3 regions of the Kitasatospora sp. NPDC034533 genome follow, and region 2 is predicted to be linked to each of the others. Evidence: riboswitches for the same ligand, from Rfam matches in the RefSeq annotation. Region 2 holds a riboswitch; each other region holds the start of a gene.

Region 1 (4,155 bases), on a different contig from region 2:
CGGGCCCGGGCCCTCGGACCGCTGGAGGCCGTGCTCGACCAGGAGTACCGCACCTCCTGCGCGGCCCTGGCCACGCCGGACCTCGCCGAGGGCATCCGGGCCCAGGTGATCGACAAGGACCGCAAGCCGCAGTGGAGCCCGTCGACGCTGGACGCCGTCGAACCCGCCGCCGTGGCCCGCTACTTCGCCCCGCTCGGCGAGCGCGAACTCGGCCTCGCCGCCACCACACCCCTGGAGCGCTGGTGACCCACACCGTCGGATTCGTCGGACTCGGCAACATGGGCGGTCCGATGGCCGCGAACCTCGTCAAGGCCGGCCACCGGGTGTTCGGCTACGACCTCGCGGCCCCGGCCCGGGACCAGGCCGCGGCACAGGGAGTGACGATCGCGCGCTCGGCGGCCGAGGCCGTCGGCGAGGCGGACGTGGTGCTGACCATGCTGCCGGCCGGGCGCCATGTCCTCGACGTCTACGCCGAGTTGACCGAGGCGGCAGCCGGAGCACTGTTCGTCGACTGCTCCACCATCGCGGTCGGGGACGCCCGGGCGGCCGCCGACCTCGCCCGGGTCGCCGGGCACCGCGCCGTCGACGCCCCCGTCTCCGGAGGCGTGGCCGGCGCCGAAGGGGCAAGCCTGACCTTCATGGTCGGTGCCGAGGACGCCGACTTCGCCGAGGCCGAGCCGGTGCTCGCGGCGATGGGCAAGCAGGTCGTCCATTGCGGGGCTACTGGTGCCGGGCAGGCCGCGAAGATCTGCAACAACATGATCCTCGGCGTCTCCATGATCGCGGTCAGCGAGGCCTTCGTCCTCGGGGAGCGCCTCGGACTCAGTCACCAGGCCCTGTTCGACGTCGCCTCCGCAGCCTCCGGGCAGTGCTGGGCGCTGACCAGCAACTGCCCGGTGCCCGGTCCGGTTCCGACCAGCCCGGCCAACCGCGGCTACGCGGCCGGGTTCGCGGCGGCCCTGATGGCCAAGGACCTCGGGCTGGCCGCCGACGCCGCTGCCGCCTCCGCCGCACCCGTCGAACTGGGCCGGCGGGCAGCCGAGTTGTTCGCCGCGTTCGCCCGGGGCGAGGCCGCAGGCCTGGACTTCTCGGCCATCATCACCACTCTCCGGGAGGAGACCGCATGACGTACGACACGATCCTGGTCGAGCGCAAGGGCCGGGTCGGGGTGATCACGCTCGACCGCCCGAAGGCGCTCAACGCGCTGAACAGCCGGCTGATGAACGAGGTCGTCGCGGCGGCCACGGAGTTCGACCGTGACCCGGAGATCGGCGCGCTGGTGGTCACCGGCTCGGAGAAGGCCTTCGCGGCCGGCGCCGACATCAAGGAGATGCAGTCCCTCGACTTCGTCGACGCCTACCTCGGCGACTGGTTCGCAGCCTGGGACCGCTTCGCCGCCCTGCGCAAGCCGGTCGTCGCGGCCGTCGCCGGCTACGCGCTCGGCGGTGGCTGCGAGCTGGCGATGCTGTGCGACATCCTGCTGGCGGCGGACACCGCGAAGTTCGGGCAGCCGGAGATCAAGCTCGGGGTGATCCCCGGCATCGGCGGCTCGCAGCGGCTGACCCGGGCGGTCGGCAAGGCGAAGGCCATGGAGCTGTGCCTGACCGGGCGGATGATGGGCGCCGAGGAGGCCGAGCGGGCCGGGCTGGTCTCCCGGATCGTCCCGGCGGACCAGCTGCTGTCCGAGGCGCTGGCCACCGCCGAGACGGTCGCGGCGATGTCCACCCCGGCGGCGATCATGATGAAGGAGAGCGTCAACCGCGCCTTCGAGACCACCCTCGCCGAGGGCGTCCGCTTCGAACGCAGGCTCTTCCACGCGACGTTCGCCACGGCCGACCAGAAGGAGGGCATGGCGGCCTTCGCGGAGAAGCGCCCGCCGTCCTTTACCCACCGCTGACCGTCCACGCGCTGCGCCGCCCCTGCGTCCCGGGGCGGCGCACGCTGCGCAGGGCCCGGAACGGCTCAGCAGGTGGGTGTCCGGCCCGGCCTGGCGGTGTCCGGCCCGGCCCGGCCGCCGGTCGGATACGGCCGCGAGACAGGCCAGGGCAGCGTGGCGTGCCGCTCGAACCCTTGACCGGATCTTTTCCGTTTCGCCATGATGGACCGTCACGTTGTGACTCCGCCGCTGGGGGAAGTCCGGTCCGAATCCGGCGCTGACCCGCAACGGTAGGCCGCCTGCTCACGCCGGCGGCGAGCCCGAGTACCCGGCGGCGGAGGTGTGTCGTCCCCTCCTCCCGTCGTGGTCTGCGGGCCGGAGCTCCGAGGGCTGCCCGGCGTGTCGCCGACGTCCTCCGGGCCCCTGCGTCCAGGCCCGGAAAGGCACCCATGCCCGCGCTCCGCCGTACCCTCGGTCTGCTCGCGATACCCGCCCTCGCAGTCGCCACCGCGCTCCCGGCGGCCACCGCCGCCCACGCCGCACCTGCCGCCGCCACCTCGTCGCCGACGATCCGCCCCGACGCCGCCGCGGGCGGCTGGCTGGCCCGCCAACTCGTCGACGGCGACCACTTCGAGTCCGTCTTCAACGGGACCGCCTACCCCGACCAGGGCCTGACCGCCGACGCGGTGCTGGCCTTCGCGGCCTCGCACAGCTCGGACGAGGCCGCGGCCAAGGCCACCGCCTGGCTGGCGAAGCCCGAGATCATCAGCGGCTACCTCGGCGACGGCACCACCGAGGCCTACGCGGGTGCGACGGCCAAGCTGCTGCTTGCCGCCGAGGTCCGCGGCGCGAATCCGGCCTCTTTCGGCGGCGTCGACCTGCCGGCCCGGCTGCGCTCGCTCCAGACCGCCGAGGGGCGCTTCTCCGACCGCTCGCAGTGGGGCGACTACAGCAACGCCTTCGGCCAGTCGCTCGCCCTGATCGCGCTGCACCGCACCCCCGGAGGCGTCCCGGCCGCCGCCGTCGACTTCCTGGCGAACAGCCAGTGCGCGGACGGCGGTTACCCGGTCTCCTTCGGCCAGAGCACCTGCACGAGCGACGCCGACGCGACCGCGCTCGCCGTCCAGGCGCTCGCCGCCACCGGCCGTGCCGCCAAGGCGGACGCCGGCCTCACCTGGCTGACCACCCACCAGAACGCCGACGGCGGCTTCGCGGCCGCCGGGGCCACCACCTCCAACGCCAACACCACGGGCCTGGCCACCCAGGCGCTGCTCTCCGGCGGGCGCTTCACTGCCGGCCTCAAGGGCTGGAACCGACTGGTGAAGCTCCAGCAGGGCTGCTCCGCCGACCCGGCGGTGCGCGGTGCCGTCGCCTACGACGCGGCCGGTTTCAACGCGGGCAACGGTGCCCGGGCCACGGCGCAGGCCGTCCTCGGCTTTGCGGGCACCCCGCTGGCCACGCTCTCCGCCGCCGGCGCCCGCCCCGATGCCCCCACGATGGCCTGCCCGGCGCCGACCTTCCGCTGAACGAGCCCGAGACCAGGAGGAGTTCACCGATGACCGACAACCTCACCGCAGCCCGCCCGGCCCGCCGTACGCTCGGCTCCATCGCCGCCGCAGCGGCCCTCACCGCCGGCCTGCTCGGCGTCTCCGCCGTCCAGGCCCCGCAGGCCCGGGCGGCAGCCTGCACCGGCACCACCGGGGTCACCGTCGTGGTCGACTTCACCGCCGTCGGCGGCGGCATCCAGACCGGCTGCGCGCTCGGCGACCCGGCCAACGGCCTGGCGGCGCTCACCGGGGCCGGATTCTCGTACGCCTTCCACCCGCGCTACCCGGGCTTCGTCTGCACCATCAACTCCTTGCCGTCGACCTGCACCAACCCGAGCGGCAGCGCCTACTGGTCGTACTGGCATGCCCAGCACGGCGGCCCCTGGTCGTACAGCAACCTGGGCGCGGGCAGCTACGACCCGGCGCCGGGCGACGTCGAGGGCTGGTCCTTCGGCGCCGGCGCCCAGCCGGGCATCACGGCCCCCTGACATCCGGAACACCCCGGGGCCCGGCTCCTTTCGGGAGGGGCCGGGCGCCGGCGGCCCGGAGTCCGGTTGCCGCGGCACGCCCGGTGCCGATGGGTGGGGCGTTCGAGCCGGCCACCCCGGTGCTGACCGTGATCCGATCGACACGGAGTACCGTTGACTACCCGTCAGCGACCGTGGTCTGATGAACCGATTTTCACCCTCGGCATTCAGGGGAAGCCGGTCGAACTCCGGCGCTGACCCGCAA
Region 2 (4,155 bases):
CCCCGCCAGGGCCGTCAGGACCGTGTCGAGGCCGGTCGTGCCGGCCACCGCGCTCCGGGCGGCCTCGCGGACGCCGACGGCCGCGTCCAGGATCCGCGCCACGTTCCGCTCCGCTGCCATCATCCAAGGATGATCATGTGCCCGGAATGCGTCAAACGCGCGGGGCCTCCTCAACGCCCGGGGCCTCGTGCACGCGCGGGACCTCGTGCACGATCCGCCCGTCCATGACGGTCAGGACGACGGGCATCGCCGGGATGTCCCGGGGGTCGGCGGCGAGCAGGTCCCCGTCGAGCACGCACAGGTCCGCGGCCTTGCCCACCTCCAGCGAGCCCTTCCAGTCGTCGGCGAAGTCCTGCCAGGCCGCGTCGATCGTGTAGGTGCGCAGCGCCTCCGCCAGGCCGATGCGCTGCTCCGGGCCGCTGACCCGGCCGGCCGCCTTGGACTCGCGCAGCATCATGGTGGCGAGGCCCTGGCGCCAGTCGGGGTGGGTGACGGGCGCGTCGGAGCCGCTGGCGACCCGCACGCCGGCGTCGATGGCGTCGCGGTACGGCCACGCGTACGCGGCCCGTTCGGCGCCGACGAGGTCCTCCTCCATGTCCGCGACCGTCCACTTGATGGTGGGGTTCATGTTGACGCCGAAGCCGTGCGCGGCCAGCACCTCCATGCTGTGCGCGGTGAGGAAGTCGCCATGGATGACGTAGTGGCGGGCGTCGGCGCGCGGGTGCTCGGCCACGGCCTCGGCGAAGGCGTCCACGACGGTGTCGATGGCCCGGTCTCCGGTGACGTGGACGCCCAACTGGTGCCCGGCGGCGTGGGCGAGCCGGATCATGGCGCCGATCCCGGCGGTGCGCTCGGTGTCGGTGTCGCCGCCGACGCACAGGGAGCCGCAGCCGCCGCCGACGTACGGTTCGTGCATCCAGGCGGTCTTGTTGGGGACGATGCCGTCGGCGAAGACCTTGACCCCGTGGACCGCGAGGCGGCGCGGATCGGTGTCGCCCGGTGCGCCGAGCTCCGCGAGGCCTCGGGCGAACTCCTCGGTGGTGCTCGCCATGCCGGTGGGCAGCAGCAGGACGCCGACGCGGGCGGTCAGTTCGCCGTCGGCCAGCAGGCCTCGGTAGACGTCGAGGGTCTCCGCGCCGAGAGCGCCCCGCATGATGCCCTCGCCGCCGGGGCCCAGTCCGGGCTCGGTGTAGCTGGTCACGCCGAGCCGGGCGAGGGTGGCGAGGGCCGCCCTGATCGCGTCGGTCCGCTCCTGGCGGCTGAGCGGCGGCAGCGCGTTCTGGACGAGGGCCTGGGCCCCTTCGTGGAGCAGCCCGGTGGGCTCCCCCGTCTCGTCCACGACGATGGCTCCGCCGGGCGGGGCGACGGTGCCGCGGTCGATCCCGATGAGCTCCAGGGCCTTGGAGTTGACCCAGGTGGCGTGCCCGGAGAAGGAGTACAGCACCACGGGGTGGTCCGGGCTCACCGCGTCGAGGTCGCGCCGCGAGGGCGTGCGCGACGGGTCCTGGAGGCACTCGTCGAGGTACCCGGTGTCCCAGCCGTGCCCGGTGACCCACTGCCCGGCCGGGGTCCGCCCGACCGCCTCCCGTACCGCCTCGGCCACGTCCCGCAGCGAGGACACCGCGGGGTGTCCGAGGTCGAGGGAGAGCGGCGGGGTGGACATGCCGAAGGCGCAACCGTGCAGGTGGGAGTCGTTGATACCGGGCAGCAGGGTCGCCCCCCGCAGGTCGACGACCCGGGTGCGCGGCCCGATGAGCGGTGCGACGTCGTCCCTGCGGCCGACGGCGCTGATGACCCCTCCGGTCACCGCCAGGGCCGAGGCGACGGAGAAGTCCGCGTCGACCGTGACCACCTGTCCGTCGAGAAACACCAGATCCGCGTACGTGTGCACAGGGCGACCTTTCGGGAGGCGGGCGCGCGCGGCCGTCCGCGGGCGCTCCTCCCTGGACTATGGCCGCGCCAGGGCCGCCCGCACATCGGTCGTTCCACCGATACGCGCCCGATCCGCGCCCTATCCGCGCCCGCTGCCGGCGCCCCTCGCGCGGCTCGGCCGGGGAGCCGTGGGGTCCGCCGGTTCACCGGGCCGCCGCCGCGGGGCCGGCGGCCGGTCAGTCGTCGCGGGGCTGGCGGCCGGTCAGTTGCCGCGGGACGTTCGGTTCCGAAGCGGCGCGGTGGCGGAGCCCGTCGGGGAACGACCCGGAACGATCACCCCACGACCTGGCCGGCATCCGGCCTGACCACGCCTGGTACGGTGCCATCGCCGTGGTGTTCGGGAAACCGGTCGAAGTCCGGTGCGGCCCTCGCCACTGTTGCCGCGGAGTTCCGCGGCCCTCGCTGACCGGCTTACCCAGCGGTCAGGGCCACTGGGCGGGTCGGAAGAACCGCTCGGGAAGGTCGGCCGCGGCGCGTCGATGCGGAAGCCAGGAGACCGGCCACGGCGCGACATGTTCCACGAGGGTTTTGGAGAACACGTGCCCAGCGCTCCGCCGCGCCCATTTCCGTCCATACGTTCCGTGCGTCCGGTACGCCCCACAGGTCCGGTGCGCGTCGGCCGGGCGGTCGCGACCTTCCTGTTCCTCGGCGTGCTCGGAGCCTGCACGAGCGCCCCCGCGCCCGTCGCGTCCGGTGGGACGACCGGAAGTGCCTCGCCCGTCAGCGTGGACAACTGCGGGACCACCGTGACGGTCTCCGCGCCGCCCGAGCGGCTGGTGACGCTCAACCAGGGCGCCACCGAGGTGGCCCTGGCCCTCGGCCTCCAGTCCCGCATGGCCGGTACCGCCTACCTCGACGACTCCGTCCCGGAGAAGTGGAAGGCGGCCTACGACTCCGTCCCGGTGCTCTCCAAGGACTACCCGACGAAGGAGAAGCTCCTCGCGGCCCGTCCCGACTTCCTGTACGCCTCCTACGCCAGCGCGTTCACCGACAAGGTCGCGGGCACCCGGGAGGAGCTGCGCGGACAGGGCGTCCCGTCGTACCTGTCCCCGTTCGGCTGCGCGGACAAGAGCCAGGTGCCGCCGACGACCTGGCAGGCGGCGTGGGGCGAACTGAACGACGTCGCCGAGGTCTTCGGCGTCCAGGAGCGGGCCGCCTCGATCCGGCGGGAGCAGGAGCAGCAGCTGGACCAGCTCAAGGCGGCGGCCGCGGGCAAGGACCTGAAGGTCCTGTGGTACGACTCGGACACCAAGGCGCCGTTCGTCGGGGCCGGCCGTGGCGGACCGCAGCTCGTGCTCGACGCCGTGGGCGCCCGCAACGTCTTCGCGGACCTGCCCGGTGGCTGGCAGAACGTGAGCTGGGAGAAGGTCGTCGCGGCGGACCCGGACGCCATCGTGGTCGCGGACGCCGGCTGGGACACGGCCCAGTCCAAGATCGACTACCTGGAGAACGACCCGGTGCTGAGCAAGCTCACCGCCGTGCGGCGCAAGGCGTTCGTGGTGGTGCCGTTCTCGGAGTCGACACCCGGCGTGCTGCTCGCCGACGGCGCCGCCCGAGTGTCCGAGGGGCTGGGCCGACTGCACCCGGCTTCATGACCACCGCACCCCGCCCCGTCGCGCGGCCCGCCGGTCCGGGCCGCGCGGCGGCGGCCCTGGCCGTCGGTGCGGCCCTGCTGCTGGCCACCGTGCTCCTCGGCCTGGCCGTGGGCTCGCAGCACGAGTCGGTCCGGACGGTGCTCGATGTCGTGGTGCGCCGCCTCGGGCTGGGCGATCCGCCGGTGACGCTGCTGGACGACCAGATCGTCTGGCAGTTGCGGCTGCCCCGGGTTCTGGGGGCGGCCGCCACCGGCGCCGGCCTCGCGGTCTGCGGCGCGGTGTTGCAGACGCTGACCGGCAACGACCTGGCCGATCCCTTCCTGCTCGGGATCTCGGACGGCGCCGCCGCCGGCGCGGTCACCGTGATCGTCCTCGGCGTCGGCGTGTCCGGCGCCGTCGGCACCGGCGCGGTGTCGACGGCGGCCTTCGCCGGCGCCCTGCTCGCCGCGGTCGTCGTCCTGGCACTGGCCGGCGCGCGCACCCGGTCGCTGCCGACCACCCGGACGGTGCTCGCCGGCATCGCGGTCGGGCAGATGTGCGGGGCCTACACCTCGTTCGTCGTGATGGTCCTCGGGGACCGCAACGCGGCACGCGGCGTCATGGAGTGGACGCTGGGTTCGGTCGCAGG
Region 3 (4,155 bases), on a different contig from region 2:
GCCTCCTCGAACAGCTGACGCGACAGGTACAGCCGCGCCTCCGGGGAGTTGATGTGCTTGTAGAGGCTCAGCACCACGTTGTTGGAGACGATCGAGTCACCCGTCGCGAAGAACGCGACCAGTCGCCCGATGAGGTGCCGCTCGCCCTCGTTGAGCTTCGCCAGGTCGGCGACGTCCGAGTGCAGGTCCACCTCCTCCACCGTCCAGGTGTTCTTGATGGCGTCCCGGTAACGGTCGTAGAACGACGGGTAGCGCATCGGACGCAGGGTCAGCTCGAAGCCGGGGTCGAGCAGCATCTTGCGGTCTTCGGACTGGGACATCACTGGCAGGCCTCGCAGGACTCGGGGTTCTCCAGGGAGCAGGCGATGGCGGCCTCCTGCTCCGGGGTGAGGGAGGGGGTGTTCACGGGCACCGGCGCGGGCGCCGCCGCACGCGCGGTGCCGGACGCGGCCTGGGCGATGCGGGTGGCCGGGCGCGAACGCAGGTAGTAGGTGGTCTTGAGACCGACCTTCCACGCGTAGGCGTACATCGAGCTGAGCTTGCCGATGGTCGGCGCCGCCATGAACAGGTTCAGGGACTGGCTCTGGTCCAGGTACGGCATCCGGGCCGCGGCCAGGTCGATCAGCGCGCGCTGCGGCAGCTCCCAGGCCGTGCGGTACAGCGAACGCACCTCGGCCGGCAGCCAGTTCAGCTCCTGGACGGAGCCGTTGGCGTCGCGCAGCGCGTCGCGGGTCTGCTGGTCCCAGACGCCGAGCTCCTTGAGCTCGCGCACCAGGTACGGGTTGACCTGGAGGAACTCGCCGGACAGCGTCTCGCGCTTGAACAGGTTGGACACCTGCGGCTCGATGCACTCGTACACACCGGCGATGGACGCGATGGTCGCGGTCGGCGCGATGGCCAGCAGCAGCGAGTTGCGCAGACCGGTGACGGCGATGCGGGCGCGCAGCGCGTCCCACTTCTCGCCCCACTGCGGGGCGGCCGTCGGGAAGTGGTCGATGTGCAGCTCGCCGCGGGCGGCGCGGGTCTCGCCGTACGCCTCGTGGCGGCCGAGCTGCTCGGCCAGGTCGGCGGAGCGCTCGTACGCGGTGAGCATGATGCGCTCGGCGATGAGCGTCGACAGCCGCGCGGCCTCGGGGGAGTCGAAGTCGATCCGCAGCTTGAAGAAGACGTCCTGGAGGCCCATCACGCCGAGGCCGACCGGCCGCCAGCGGGAGTTGGAGGTGCCCGCCTCGGTGGTCGGGTAGAAGTTGATGTCCACCACGCGGTCGAGGAAGGTGACGGCGGTGCGCACGGTGGCGTCCAGCCGCTCCCAGTCCATGGCGTTGATCAGGTCGTCGGCCCGGGCGTCAGCGGCCACGTGGGCGCCGAGGTTGACGGAGCCCAGGTTGCAGACGGCGGTCTCGGAGTCGTCCGTGACCTCCAGGATCTCCGTGCACAGGTTGGAGGAGTGCACGGTGCGGCCCGGCAGCGCGGTCTGGTTGGCGGCGCGGTTGGAGGCGTCCTTGAAGGTCATCCAGCCGTTGCCGGTCTGCGCCAGGGTGCGCATCATGCGGGCGTACAGGGTCTGCGCCGGGATGGTGCGGACGGCCTTGCCGGCCTGCTCGGCCTTGCGGTAGGCCTCGTCGAACTCGGCGCCCCACAGGTCGACCAGCTCGGGCACGTCGGCCGGGGAGAACAGCGACCAGTCCTCGTTGGCGTTGACCCGGCGCATGAACTCGTCCGGGATCCAGTGCGCCAGGTTGAGGTTGTGGGTGCGGCGCGCCTCCTCGCCGGTGTTGTCGCGCAGCTCCAGGAACTCCTCGATGTCGGCGTGCCAGGTCTCCAGGTAGACGCAGGCCGCGCCCTTGCGCCGGCCGCCCTGGTTGACGGCGGCGACCGAGGAGTCGAGGGTGCGCAGGAACGGCACGATGCCGTTGGACTTGCCGTTGGTGCCGCGGATCAGGCTGCCGCGCGAGCGGATGCGCGAGTAGGACAGGCCGATGCCGCCGGCGTGCTTGGAGAGGCGGGCGATCTGCGCGTAGCGGTTGTAGATCGAGTCCAGGTTGTCCAGCGGCGAGTCGAGCAGGTAGCAGCTGGACATCTGGGGGTGCCGGGTGCCGGAGTTGAAGAGCGTCGGCGAGGAGGTCAGGTACTCCAGGCGGCTCATCAGGCCGTACAGCTCGGCGACCTCGCGCACGGACTGCTCGGTGTCGCCGACCGCCAGGCCACAGGCGACGCGGAGCAGGAAGTGCTGCGGGGTCTCGATCACCTTGCGGGTGATCGGGTGGCGCAGCAGGTAGCGGGACTGCACGGTGCGCAGGCCGAAGTACTCGAAGCGGTCGTCGCCCGCGGTGTCGATCAGCGCGTCCAGGGCGGCGGCGTGCTTGGCGACGAAGGCCGCGGTGGTGTCGCCGATCAGGCCCTCGGCGTGGCCGACGGCGATCGAGGCGGAGAAGGAGACCGAGCCCTGGCTGTTCGCCTCGTCGACGATCTCCAGCGCGAGCAGGCGGGCGGCCAGCTTCGAGTACTGCGGGTCCTCGGCGATCATCGACGCGGCGGCGTCCACGGCCAGCCCGCGCAGCTCGGCGAAGTCCGAGCCGGCGTGGCGCCCGCGCAGCGCGGCGGCGGCGACATGGCCGGGGTCGACCTCGGTGAGGTCGGTGCTGCGGTCGGTGAGCAGCCGCAGCAGGGCGCCGCCGGGGTCGGAGACCGTCGGGTCGGTGAAGGCGGTACCGGTGCCCTGGGCGGGCAGGGTGGCTGAGGCGGCGGTGGTCAAGGCGCTCTCTCCTGGCGGCGATCGGCGGCGGTGATCGGGGGGCCGCCGGGCCGATCGGGGCAGGGGAGCACGGCACGAACGCAGGCGGCGTCGCGCGACGGTGACTCCCCGGCCCGCCCGCGAGGCCCGGAGGGGTACTGCTCGTGCTGGCGCGGCCTCTGCGGGAGGGCCGTGGCGCACGCCGTCGGCAGGTACTCGGACTCGCGGTCACGGCTGCTGGAGCCGCCCGCACACCGCTGCGGGGCAGTCCCGGATTCGCACCGGGTTCCCCTGCATCGACAGCAGAAGCGAGCATACATGTAGTGGTGTCTCCCTGAAGCGACCCCAGATGTAGTACGGAGTTGCGTGTCGGGGTGATGACCAGCGGTACCGGAGAGGCGGCTGGGGAAGGCCCCGGGACACCTGGGCGGGCCTCGGAAGCGGGGTGTGGGCGTCCTGGTTTCGATACGGAATGGTCACCGGGACGCTCGGCGGTCAGGAGGATGCCCTACGATCTGGGCGCATGAGCGACGGAACCGGCGCACCCGGGCAAGGGCCGCAGGGAACGCCTCCCGCCGGGCCGGGGGGCGCACAGAGTCAGCAGCCGGTGGCGCCTGGTCCGGTGCCGCCGCCGAGCGGGGGTTTCGGGCCGCCGCCCGCCTCGTACGGACCGGTGATGCCTGCGGCGCAGCCGGTCGCGCAGCCCGTTCCCTCGATGCCGCAGCCGCCGCAGCCGCCGCAGTCGGCTCCGCCGGTCGGGCAGCCGCACCCGCACCCGCAGCCGCTCGGACAGCCCCAGCCGGTGGGACAGCCGCAGCCCCGGCCGCAGTGGCACCTCCAGCAGCCGGTCCCGCCGCAGCGGGTCGAGCCGGACTGGGACGCGCTCGCGGACCGCAACGAGGCCGAGGGCAAGCGCCGTCGGCGGATGAAGGTCATCGGCGTGGTGGCCGCGGTCGCCGTGGTGGGCGGCTTGGCCGCCGGTGGCGTGCTGCTGTTCCGGGGCAAGAAGGACAACGGCACGACGACGGTCTCGTCCACCCAGCCGACCGCACCCGTGAGCGTGTCCGGTTCGCAGGGCGGCCAGCCCGACGACCCGTCGAAGCCGATCTGGGAGGCCGCCAGCGACCCGGCGCCGCAGGACGCGGGCGCGCTGTTCTCCGCGCTCCAGGTGACCATCAACGGCGCCACCTGGAACCGGGTCGTGGTGGCGCTGGACTCGCCCTGCTGGGACGGCAACTCCACGACCGGCGGGCTGGGCAAGGTGCTCGGAGACCAGGGGTGCCAGCAGGTGCTCCGGGCGACGTACGTCTCCGGCGACAGCGCGGTCACCGTCGGCGTGGCGGTCTTCGACCACAAGATCCAGGCCGAGACCGCGCTGAAGAACTTCACCGGCCAGCTCAAGGGCGCGCCCGCCCCCGGAT

What was found. Region 2 has a riboswitch for cobalamin ahead of ACZ55U_RS11870 (ABC transporter substrate-binding protein). Riboswitches for the same ligand answer to the same signal wherever they lie in the genome.
Region 1: it holds a riboswitch for cobalamin, as region 2 does, so the genes downstream of both, ACZ55U_RS28425 (peptidase) here and ACZ55U_RS11870 (ABC transporter substrate-binding protein) in region 2, are expected to answer to the same signal.
Region 3: it holds a riboswitch for cobalamin, as region 2 does, so the genes downstream of both, ACZ55U_RS30535 (ribonucleoside-diphosphate reductase subunit alpha) here and ACZ55U_RS11870 (ABC transporter substrate-binding protein) in region 2, are expected to answer to the same signal.

What each region holds. Positions count from the first base shown of each region.
Region 1 is NZ_JBVITE010000050.1:52,744-56,898, reverse strand. Features, by position in the region: gene ACZ55U_RS28440 (enoyl-CoA hydratase/isomerase family protein) at 1-246, shown strand, start outside; gene mmsB (3-hydroxyisobutyrate dehydrogenase) at 243-1,127, shown strand; gene ACZ55U_RS28430 (enoyl-CoA hydratase) at 1,124-1,897, shown strand; cobalamin riboswitch at 2,107-2,226, shown strand; gene ACZ55U_RS28425 (peptidase) at 2,326-3,402, shown strand; gene ACZ55U_RS28420 (flagellar hook-length control protein FliK) at 3,432-3,911, shown strand.
Region 2 is NZ_JBVITE010000012.1:116,527-120,681, reverse strand. Features, by position in the region: gene ACZ55U_RS11880 (helix-turn-helix transcriptional regulator) at 1-123, opposite strand, end outside; gene ACZ55U_RS11875 (amidohydrolase) at 152-1,891, opposite strand; cobalamin riboswitch at 2,247-2,451, shown strand; gene ACZ55U_RS11870 (ABC transporter substrate-binding protein) at 2,514-3,527, shown strand; gene ACZ55U_RS11865 (FecCD family ABC transporter permease) at 3,524-4,155, shown strand, end outside.
Region 3 is NZ_JBVITE010000058.1:13,566-17,720, forward strand. Features, by position in the region: gene ACZ55U_RS30530 (ribonucleotide-diphosphate reductase subunit beta) at 1-320, opposite strand, end outside; gene ACZ55U_RS30535 (ribonucleoside-diphosphate reductase subunit alpha) at 320-2,731, opposite strand; cobalamin riboswitch at 2,925-3,050, opposite strand; gene ACZ55U_RS30540 (hypothetical protein) at 3,411-4,155, shown strand, end outside.